3 regions of the Heyndrickxia sporothermodurans genome follow, and region 2 is predicted to be linked to each of the others. Evidence: riboswitches for the same ligand, from Rfam matches in the RefSeq annotation. Region 2 holds a riboswitch; each other region holds the start of a gene.
What was found. Region 2 has a riboswitch for S-adenosylmethionine ahead of B5V89_RS01125 (O-acetylhomoserine aminocarboxypropyltransferase/cysteine synthase family protein). Riboswitches for the same ligand answer to the same signal wherever they lie in the genome.
Positions count from the first base shown of each region.

Region 1 (2,268 bases), on a different contig from region 2:
GCTCTGCATGCTTTGCCGCAAATTTTCTGCCTCTAGAAGATGCACCCGCTTGAAAGATAACAGGTGTTCTTTGAGGTGATGGTTCACATAAATGCGCACCTGGAACTTTATAATACGTACCCTCGTGTTCAATATCATGAACTTTACTCGGATTCGTATAGATCCCCTTCTCTTTATCTACAATAACGGCGTCATCCTCCCAACTCGCTTCCCATAATTTGTAGACAACATCCATATATTCATCAGCAATATCGTATCTATTATCATGACTAAGCTGTTTATCAAGGCCGATATTTAATGCAGCACTATTTAAATAGGAGGTAACAACATTCCAGCCGATACGCCCTTTCGTTAAATGATCTAAAGTAGAGATTCTCCTGGCAAACGTATATGGATGTTCGTAGCTTGTTGAAGCTGTTAATCCAAATCCTAGATGTTTTGTTACTTGAGCCATTATTGGAACGACAAATGCCGGATCGTTTACCGGTACTTGTGCACCTTGGCGAACTGCAGGATCCCTTGAGCCTTGATAAACATCATAAGTACCTAACACATCAGCTAAGAATATCGCATCAAAACAACCCTTTTCCAAGACCTGCGCAAGATGAGTCCAATATTCTGCATCTTTATAAGTAGAGGAGCGATCTTCTGGGTGTGACCATAAACCAGGGGATTGATGACCTGCACAATTCATATCAAAAGCATTCAAATAGATTCTTTTTTTTACCATTTTCAGACCTCCTAAATTTTTTACAAAGATTGCGCTGTAAATTGTTTGAGCTGTTTAATCGACTTAACAAATCCGTCAACCTGCTCAGATAATCGTTGAATCGACTCAATATGTGTCAGAGGATTTCGTTTATTGGATTTGTCAATAGCACTTTCTAAAATATAAATTCCTTGTAAAGGATTTCCCTTTAATGTTGTTATGAGTGGTTTTAATGCATAATCTAGAGCGAGTAAGTGCGCACCACTGCCTCCTACCATTACAGGAAAAACAGGTTTTCCCTTAAGTATTCTTTCAGGCAATAAATCAATTAATGTCTTTAATACACCTGTGTAGGATGCTTTATACACAGGTGATCCGATAATGACGCCATCTGCATTTATAATCGTTTGTGCCAAATGATTAATATCCGGACTGTCATAACGGCTATTTACTAAATCTAAAGGTGAGAAATCGACAACTGAAGCATACGAAACAGAAATCCCTTCTTTCTCTAATAAAAATTGAACATGTTTCAACACAAGATCTGTTTTGGACTTATCAGATGGGCTCCCACATAAAATTACTACTTTACTCATATCACTAACCTTCTTTCTTATAAAATTTTTCAAGCAAAAAGTCCCCTTTTCAAAAAGAAAAGAGGACTCCTCAATGCGTCATCTCTTATCTTCCAAGCGAATGCTTGCTGGAATTAGCACCTTTCTACCTAAGTAGAGGTTGCTGAAGCTTCTTCGGGCCAGTCCCTCGGCTTCTCTGGATAAGAATTATTTAATTGTATTAATAATAATATTTGAACATTTAATATGTCAAGATTAATTCTGACTTTTTTTATCTGAATTATAAGTCTTGTTGTTGGTCTACACCCTCTGTTCCATATTATGCAGCTTCCTTCATTTCTAATTTTACTTCTTTTTTCTTTTTCACAGGAGATAGGATTCGTTCCAGCCAGCCCATCAAAAAGTCTGCAGCAACTGCCATTAATGCAGTCGGAATCGCTCCAGCCAATATTATGGACGAACCGTTCGTTACATTCGTACCGCGGACAATAATATCACCTAGTCCACCTGCTCCGACAAATGTTCCGATTGTTGCAATCCCAATTGCGACAACTAGTGCGTTTCTGAGACCTGCCATAATAACGGATAATGAAAGTGGCAGCTCAACCATTCTTAGTATTTGAAATTTCGTCATCCCCATCGCTTTTCCGGACTCCAACAAGAATTGATCGACATTAACAATTCCTGTATAAGTGTTCTTTAAAATTGGCAAAAGTGAATATAGAAATAATGAAAGGACTACTGTATTTGTTCCTAACCCCATAACTAACATTAGGACCGATAACATCGCTAAGGCAGGAATCGTTTGGATAATATTTGCAAGTGAAATTACCCACGTACTAAGCCTGCGGTATCGCGCAATGATGATTCCAAACGGAATAGCAACAATCGCAGCAAAAATTACCCCGTATGCTGACATTAGAAAATGTCGATAAAACTGTTCCCAAACATATCCACCATTGTGAGCGTAATAATCAAATAATC
Region 1 is NZ_NAZB01000050.1:10,622-12,889, reverse strand. Features, by position in the region: gene B5V89_RS16710 (LLM class flavin-dependent oxidoreductase) at 1-730, opposite strand, end outside; gene ssuE (NADPH-dependent FMN reductase) at 751-1,305, opposite strand; SAM riboswitch class I at 1,388-1,491, opposite strand; gene B5V89_RS16700 (ABC transporter permease) at 1,604-2,268, opposite strand, start outside.
Region 1: it holds a riboswitch for S-adenosylmethionine, as region 2 does, so the genes downstream of both, ssuE (NADPH-dependent FMN reductase) here and B5V89_RS01125 (O-acetylhomoserine aminocarboxypropyltransferase/cysteine synthase family protein) in region 2, are expected to answer to the same signal.

Region 2 (2,268 bases):
AAAGTAGTGAATCTCGGAAGTAATTTAAGTTCTTTTGAAGCTTGGCTAACTTGTCGCGGCATAAAAACATTAGCATTACGGATGGAACGTCAATCCGCAAATGCGAAACAATTGGCAGACGCACTCTATCAAAATTCAAATATCAAAAAAGTCTATTATCCCACCGATCTTTCCAGTAAAGGAAATGGGGCAATTGTCACAATTGAATTAGCTGACACATGTGACATCCATCGATTCTTTTCATCGTTGGGCTGGGTGAAAATTGTACCTACGTTAGCCGGAGTTGAAACGACCGTATCCTATCCGTTAGGCACATCCCACCGAGCACTTTCACTCGAAGAACAGCAGAACATAGGAATCAACCAACAAGTTGTTCGTATTTCGATTGGAATTGAGGATGCTGAGGATATCATTAAGCAATTTGATGAAGCCATTAAAGCATCGGTTTAAATGATATCGCTTTTTCTGAAGGATTGTTACTTTTAACAAAGCGCAGAGTGGATTGGAGCGGAAGGAACCTGACTCCTGCGGGATATAGAGAAAAGGTCGAGACCCCACAGGCGCTAGCGCCGAGGAGGCTCGACTTCCTCCCCGCGGAAAGGAACGGTCACCGTCTATTCTTAGAAAAAATTTTTATAAAAAAAGGTTGACGAAGTAACAATTCGTCTACTATAATGCAAAACAAGAGCAATTTAAAATTTTCTAAAAAAACTAAATGAATCACTCTTATCGAGAGCGGCGGAGGGACTAGGCCCTTTGATGCCCGGCAACCTTCAAGCATTTTGCTTGAAAAGGTGCTAATTCCTACAGATCCTTTAAAGATCTGAAAGATAAGGGGAGGAACCTATTGATTAGCCCTCTTCTTATGAAGAGGGCTTTTTGCTTCCCTTCGTATATCCCACTTCAACGATCACACTTCAGGAATTTCTCGGCTCGCCTAGAGAAAAAATCAAAAACTTTGGAGGAATGTAAAATGACAAACGAACAATTTCAACCCGAAACATTATTACTACACGGAGGGCAAGAACCAGATCCAACAACAGGGTCACGTACAGTTCCTGTATATAAAACCACATCCTATGTATTTAAAGATACAGATCATGCACAAGGTTTATTTGCATTAGAACAGCAAGGATTCATTTATTCGCGAATCGGCAATCCAACTGTTGATGTGTTTGAACAGCGAATTGCCCTATTAGAAGGCGGAACTGCTGCTGTTGCATTGTCTTCAGGAATGGCTGCAATTGCTTTCTCCATTCTAAATATCGCTGGTGCAGGAGACGAAATCGTCGCTGCCGGAAATTTATACGGTGGAACATTTAATCTATTTTCTAATACCCTTCCGAAGTATGGAATTAACGTAAAATTCGTTGATGCAACAGACCCAGAAAATTTTAGAACCGCGATAACATCAAAAACAAAAGCAGTATTTGCTGAAATCATCGGTAACCCTAGCCTGCACGTTCTTGATGTAGAAGAAGTCGCGAAGGTTGCTCATGAAAATGGTGTTCCACTGATTATTGATAACACATTTGGTACTCCATACCTTTCAAACCCTATTAAATGGGGAGCAGATGTGGTCATCCATTCAGCTACAAAATGGATCGGCGGTCACGGAACAACGATTGGCGGTGTTGTAGTTGATGGTGGGAAATTCGACTGGAACAGTGACCGATTCCCGGATTTTAAAGAACCAGACCTAAGCTATCACGGTCTCCGTTATGGTGTTGATGTTCCACAAGCGGCGTTTGCAACAAAATTACGCGTACAAATTTTGCGAGATTTCGGTGCAAGTTTAAGTCCGGATAGTGCGTTCCTATTATTACAAGGTTTGGAAACATTACACTTGCGTGTACAAAAGCATGTTGAAAATGCGGGTAAAGTAGCACAATTTTTACAAAACCATCCTGCAGTTGCATGGGTTAATCATCCAAGTTTAGAAGAACATCCATCACATGAAAGAGCAGCTAAATACTTAAAAGGCGGCTTCGGATCGATTGTCAATTTCGGAATTAAAGGCGGCAGAGAAGCAGGGCGAAAAGTCATTGATAATATTCAATTATGGTCACACGTAGCGAATGTTGGAGATGCTAAATCTTTAATCATTCACCCAGCATCGACTACACATCAACAGTTAAGCGCCGAAGAATTAAAAGTTTCAGGTGTAACCGAAGAACTAATTCGCTTATCCGTCGGACTAGAAGCCGTTGAAGATCTCACAGCCGATCTGAACCAAGCCATTCTTAAAGCAACAAGTGTAACAGTTTA
Region 2 is NZ_NAZB01000007.1:14,442-16,709, reverse strand. Features, by position in the region: gene B5V89_RS01130 (trans-sulfuration enzyme family protein) at 1-450, shown strand, start outside; SAM riboswitch class I at 724-837, shown strand; gene B5V89_RS01125 (O-acetylhomoserine aminocarboxypropyltransferase/cysteine synthase family protein) at 974-2,268, shown strand, end outside.

Region 3 (2,268 bases), on a different contig from region 2:
ACTAGTGACAAAGTGTAATAGATAATCGATTCCGCCATTATATTTAATAATTTCCACTAAACCACCAATCAAAATTGCCACGATCGCAATGTCTTCCATACTCATGACGCCTTTTGCAACGGTTTGTAGAAATCCTAGAAAGTCATATGATCCATAAGCAATTCCGATGATTCCAGCAAAAATGGTTCCCCCCAGCAGTACAATTAAAACATTGACTCCGAGTAGAGCGGCGACTAAGACAGCTACATAAGGTAAAACTTTTACCAATTCATACGGATGATCGCCGGCAACACTTGCATGATTTCCAAGGGTGATGATTCCAAGAAGGATGGCTGTAACAATGGCACCAGGCAAAACGATAAAGAAATTCACTTTAAATTTATCCTTCATTTGTGTTTCTTGTGTTCGCACAGCAGCAATCGTTGTGTCTGAAATCATTGAAAGATTATCGCCAAACATCGCTCCGCCAACAACGGTGGCCATAGCTAATGCTGTAGGGATATCTGTTTGTGTGGCAATCCCCAACCCAATTGGCGCCAATGCGACAACGGTACCCATAGAAGTTCCCATCGAGGTAGAGATAAAGCAACCGATAATGAAAAGTCCCACCATTAATAAATTTGCAGGAAGCAAGGTTAATCCGAGATTGACCGTTGATTCAACCGCTCCCATTTCCTTGGCAACACCGGCAAAAGCTCCGGCTAAAACAAAGATGACACACATTAAAATAATATTTGAATGTCCAGCCCCTTTACAAAAGATATCAATCTTTTTAGTTAATGATTCCTTCCTGTTCATTAATAATGCGACTGTAGCCGCGATAATGACCGCCACACTTAAAGGCATTTTGGAAAAATCATTTGCAAGAACTCCCGTTCCGATAAAAAGAAGTACAAAAATTAATAATGGTAATAGTGCGAGAAGACTTCCTTTTTTTTCTTGTTGTTTTGTCACATTAATTCCTCCTTAGTTCATTGTCATTCCACCTGTTACGTTAATTCCTTGCCCGGTTATATAGTCGGAAAATGCTGATGCTAAAAAAACAACGACATTCGCAATATCCTGTACAATGACCACTTTTTCAGTTAAATCTAAACAATATATTTATTATTCTTATAAGAATAATTGGATATGATGATGGAATATTCCATGATTTTCTTCATTCCTTAAAAATAAAGGCTGTTTTCGTAAAGTTAGTTTTTTGAGAATGGACCGTTCCTTTCCGCTGCAGAAAAGCAACGACCTTTTAGAAAAGAACAAATAAAAGAGGCCACTCAATTTAAAAGAGGCCTCATCATACAAGAAATCGTCCTCTCTTATCTTTCAAAACAAGTGTTTTGCAGGATTTAGCACCGATTCATGATCATCATGAAAGGTTGCCGAGCTTCATAGGGCCAGTCCCTCCGCTACTCTTTATAAGAGATACAATATGAAATTAACGTTACATCTTATTTATTTAAATTACACAAATGCATGAGAAAAGTCAATTTAATTTTTTATAACAAAAAATTCCAGACATTGGCCGGATATAAAAGAGGGGATTCAATAAATAAAAAAGAATGAAACAAATTCCTTATTTCCTATGTCTATAAATATATAAAGAAATAAAAAATAGATTAATATTAAGTTTTTCTAACATACGATTCAATCATATTGCAGGATTTTTCACTTTTTGCGAGAATGAATAAAAGATATACTTTCTTAATGGCATAATGAAAGAGTGGTAAATGTGGAACAAACAATCGAGGACTATTTAAACTATTTAAAATTAGAAAAAGAAACTCCATCCTTAAATTATTTGCAGCGGTTGATACAACAACATTTATCACGAATTCCTTATGAAACCTTCAGTAAGTTTCATTATTTTCAGAAGCATTCAAACTATGTTCCTCCAATCGAGGTTTTTGTAGAAAACTTAAAGGAAAAGGGTTGGGGAGGAACATGCTATACATTAAACATGAATTTTTCTCGCCTATTATCCCAATTAGGCTTTACTTGTTCATTAGTAAGGGTAAACCCGGGCCATTTAGCCATTATGGTGACGCTTGATCAGAGGCAATATTATGTGGATGTTGGTTATGGCTCACCAATTATGAAGCCGGTTGAGCTAGAAGCAAAGAGAAAACATGTTTTACATGGTTTTGGTGAAGAAATTGCTTTTACCCAAAAAACGATGGATAAATTCGAAATTGATCGCCGTTCGAATGGGAAATCCTTCGTAAAAAAGGAAATTGAGTGGACGCCGTTATCTGAGACAGACATTATAGA
Region 3 is NZ_NAZB01000038.1:40,118-42,385, forward strand. Features, by position in the region: gene B5V89_RS15175 (Na+/H+ antiporter NhaC family protein) at 1-954, opposite strand, end outside; gene B5V89_RS20630 (SDR family oxidoreductase) at 967-1,077, opposite strand; SAM riboswitch class I at 1,314-1,422, opposite strand; gene B5V89_RS15185 (arylamine N-acetyltransferase) at 1,730-2,268, shown strand, end outside.
Region 3: it holds a riboswitch for S-adenosylmethionine, as region 2 does, so the genes downstream of both, B5V89_RS20630 (SDR family oxidoreductase) here and B5V89_RS01125 (O-acetylhomoserine aminocarboxypropyltransferase/cysteine synthase family protein) in region 2, are expected to answer to the same signal.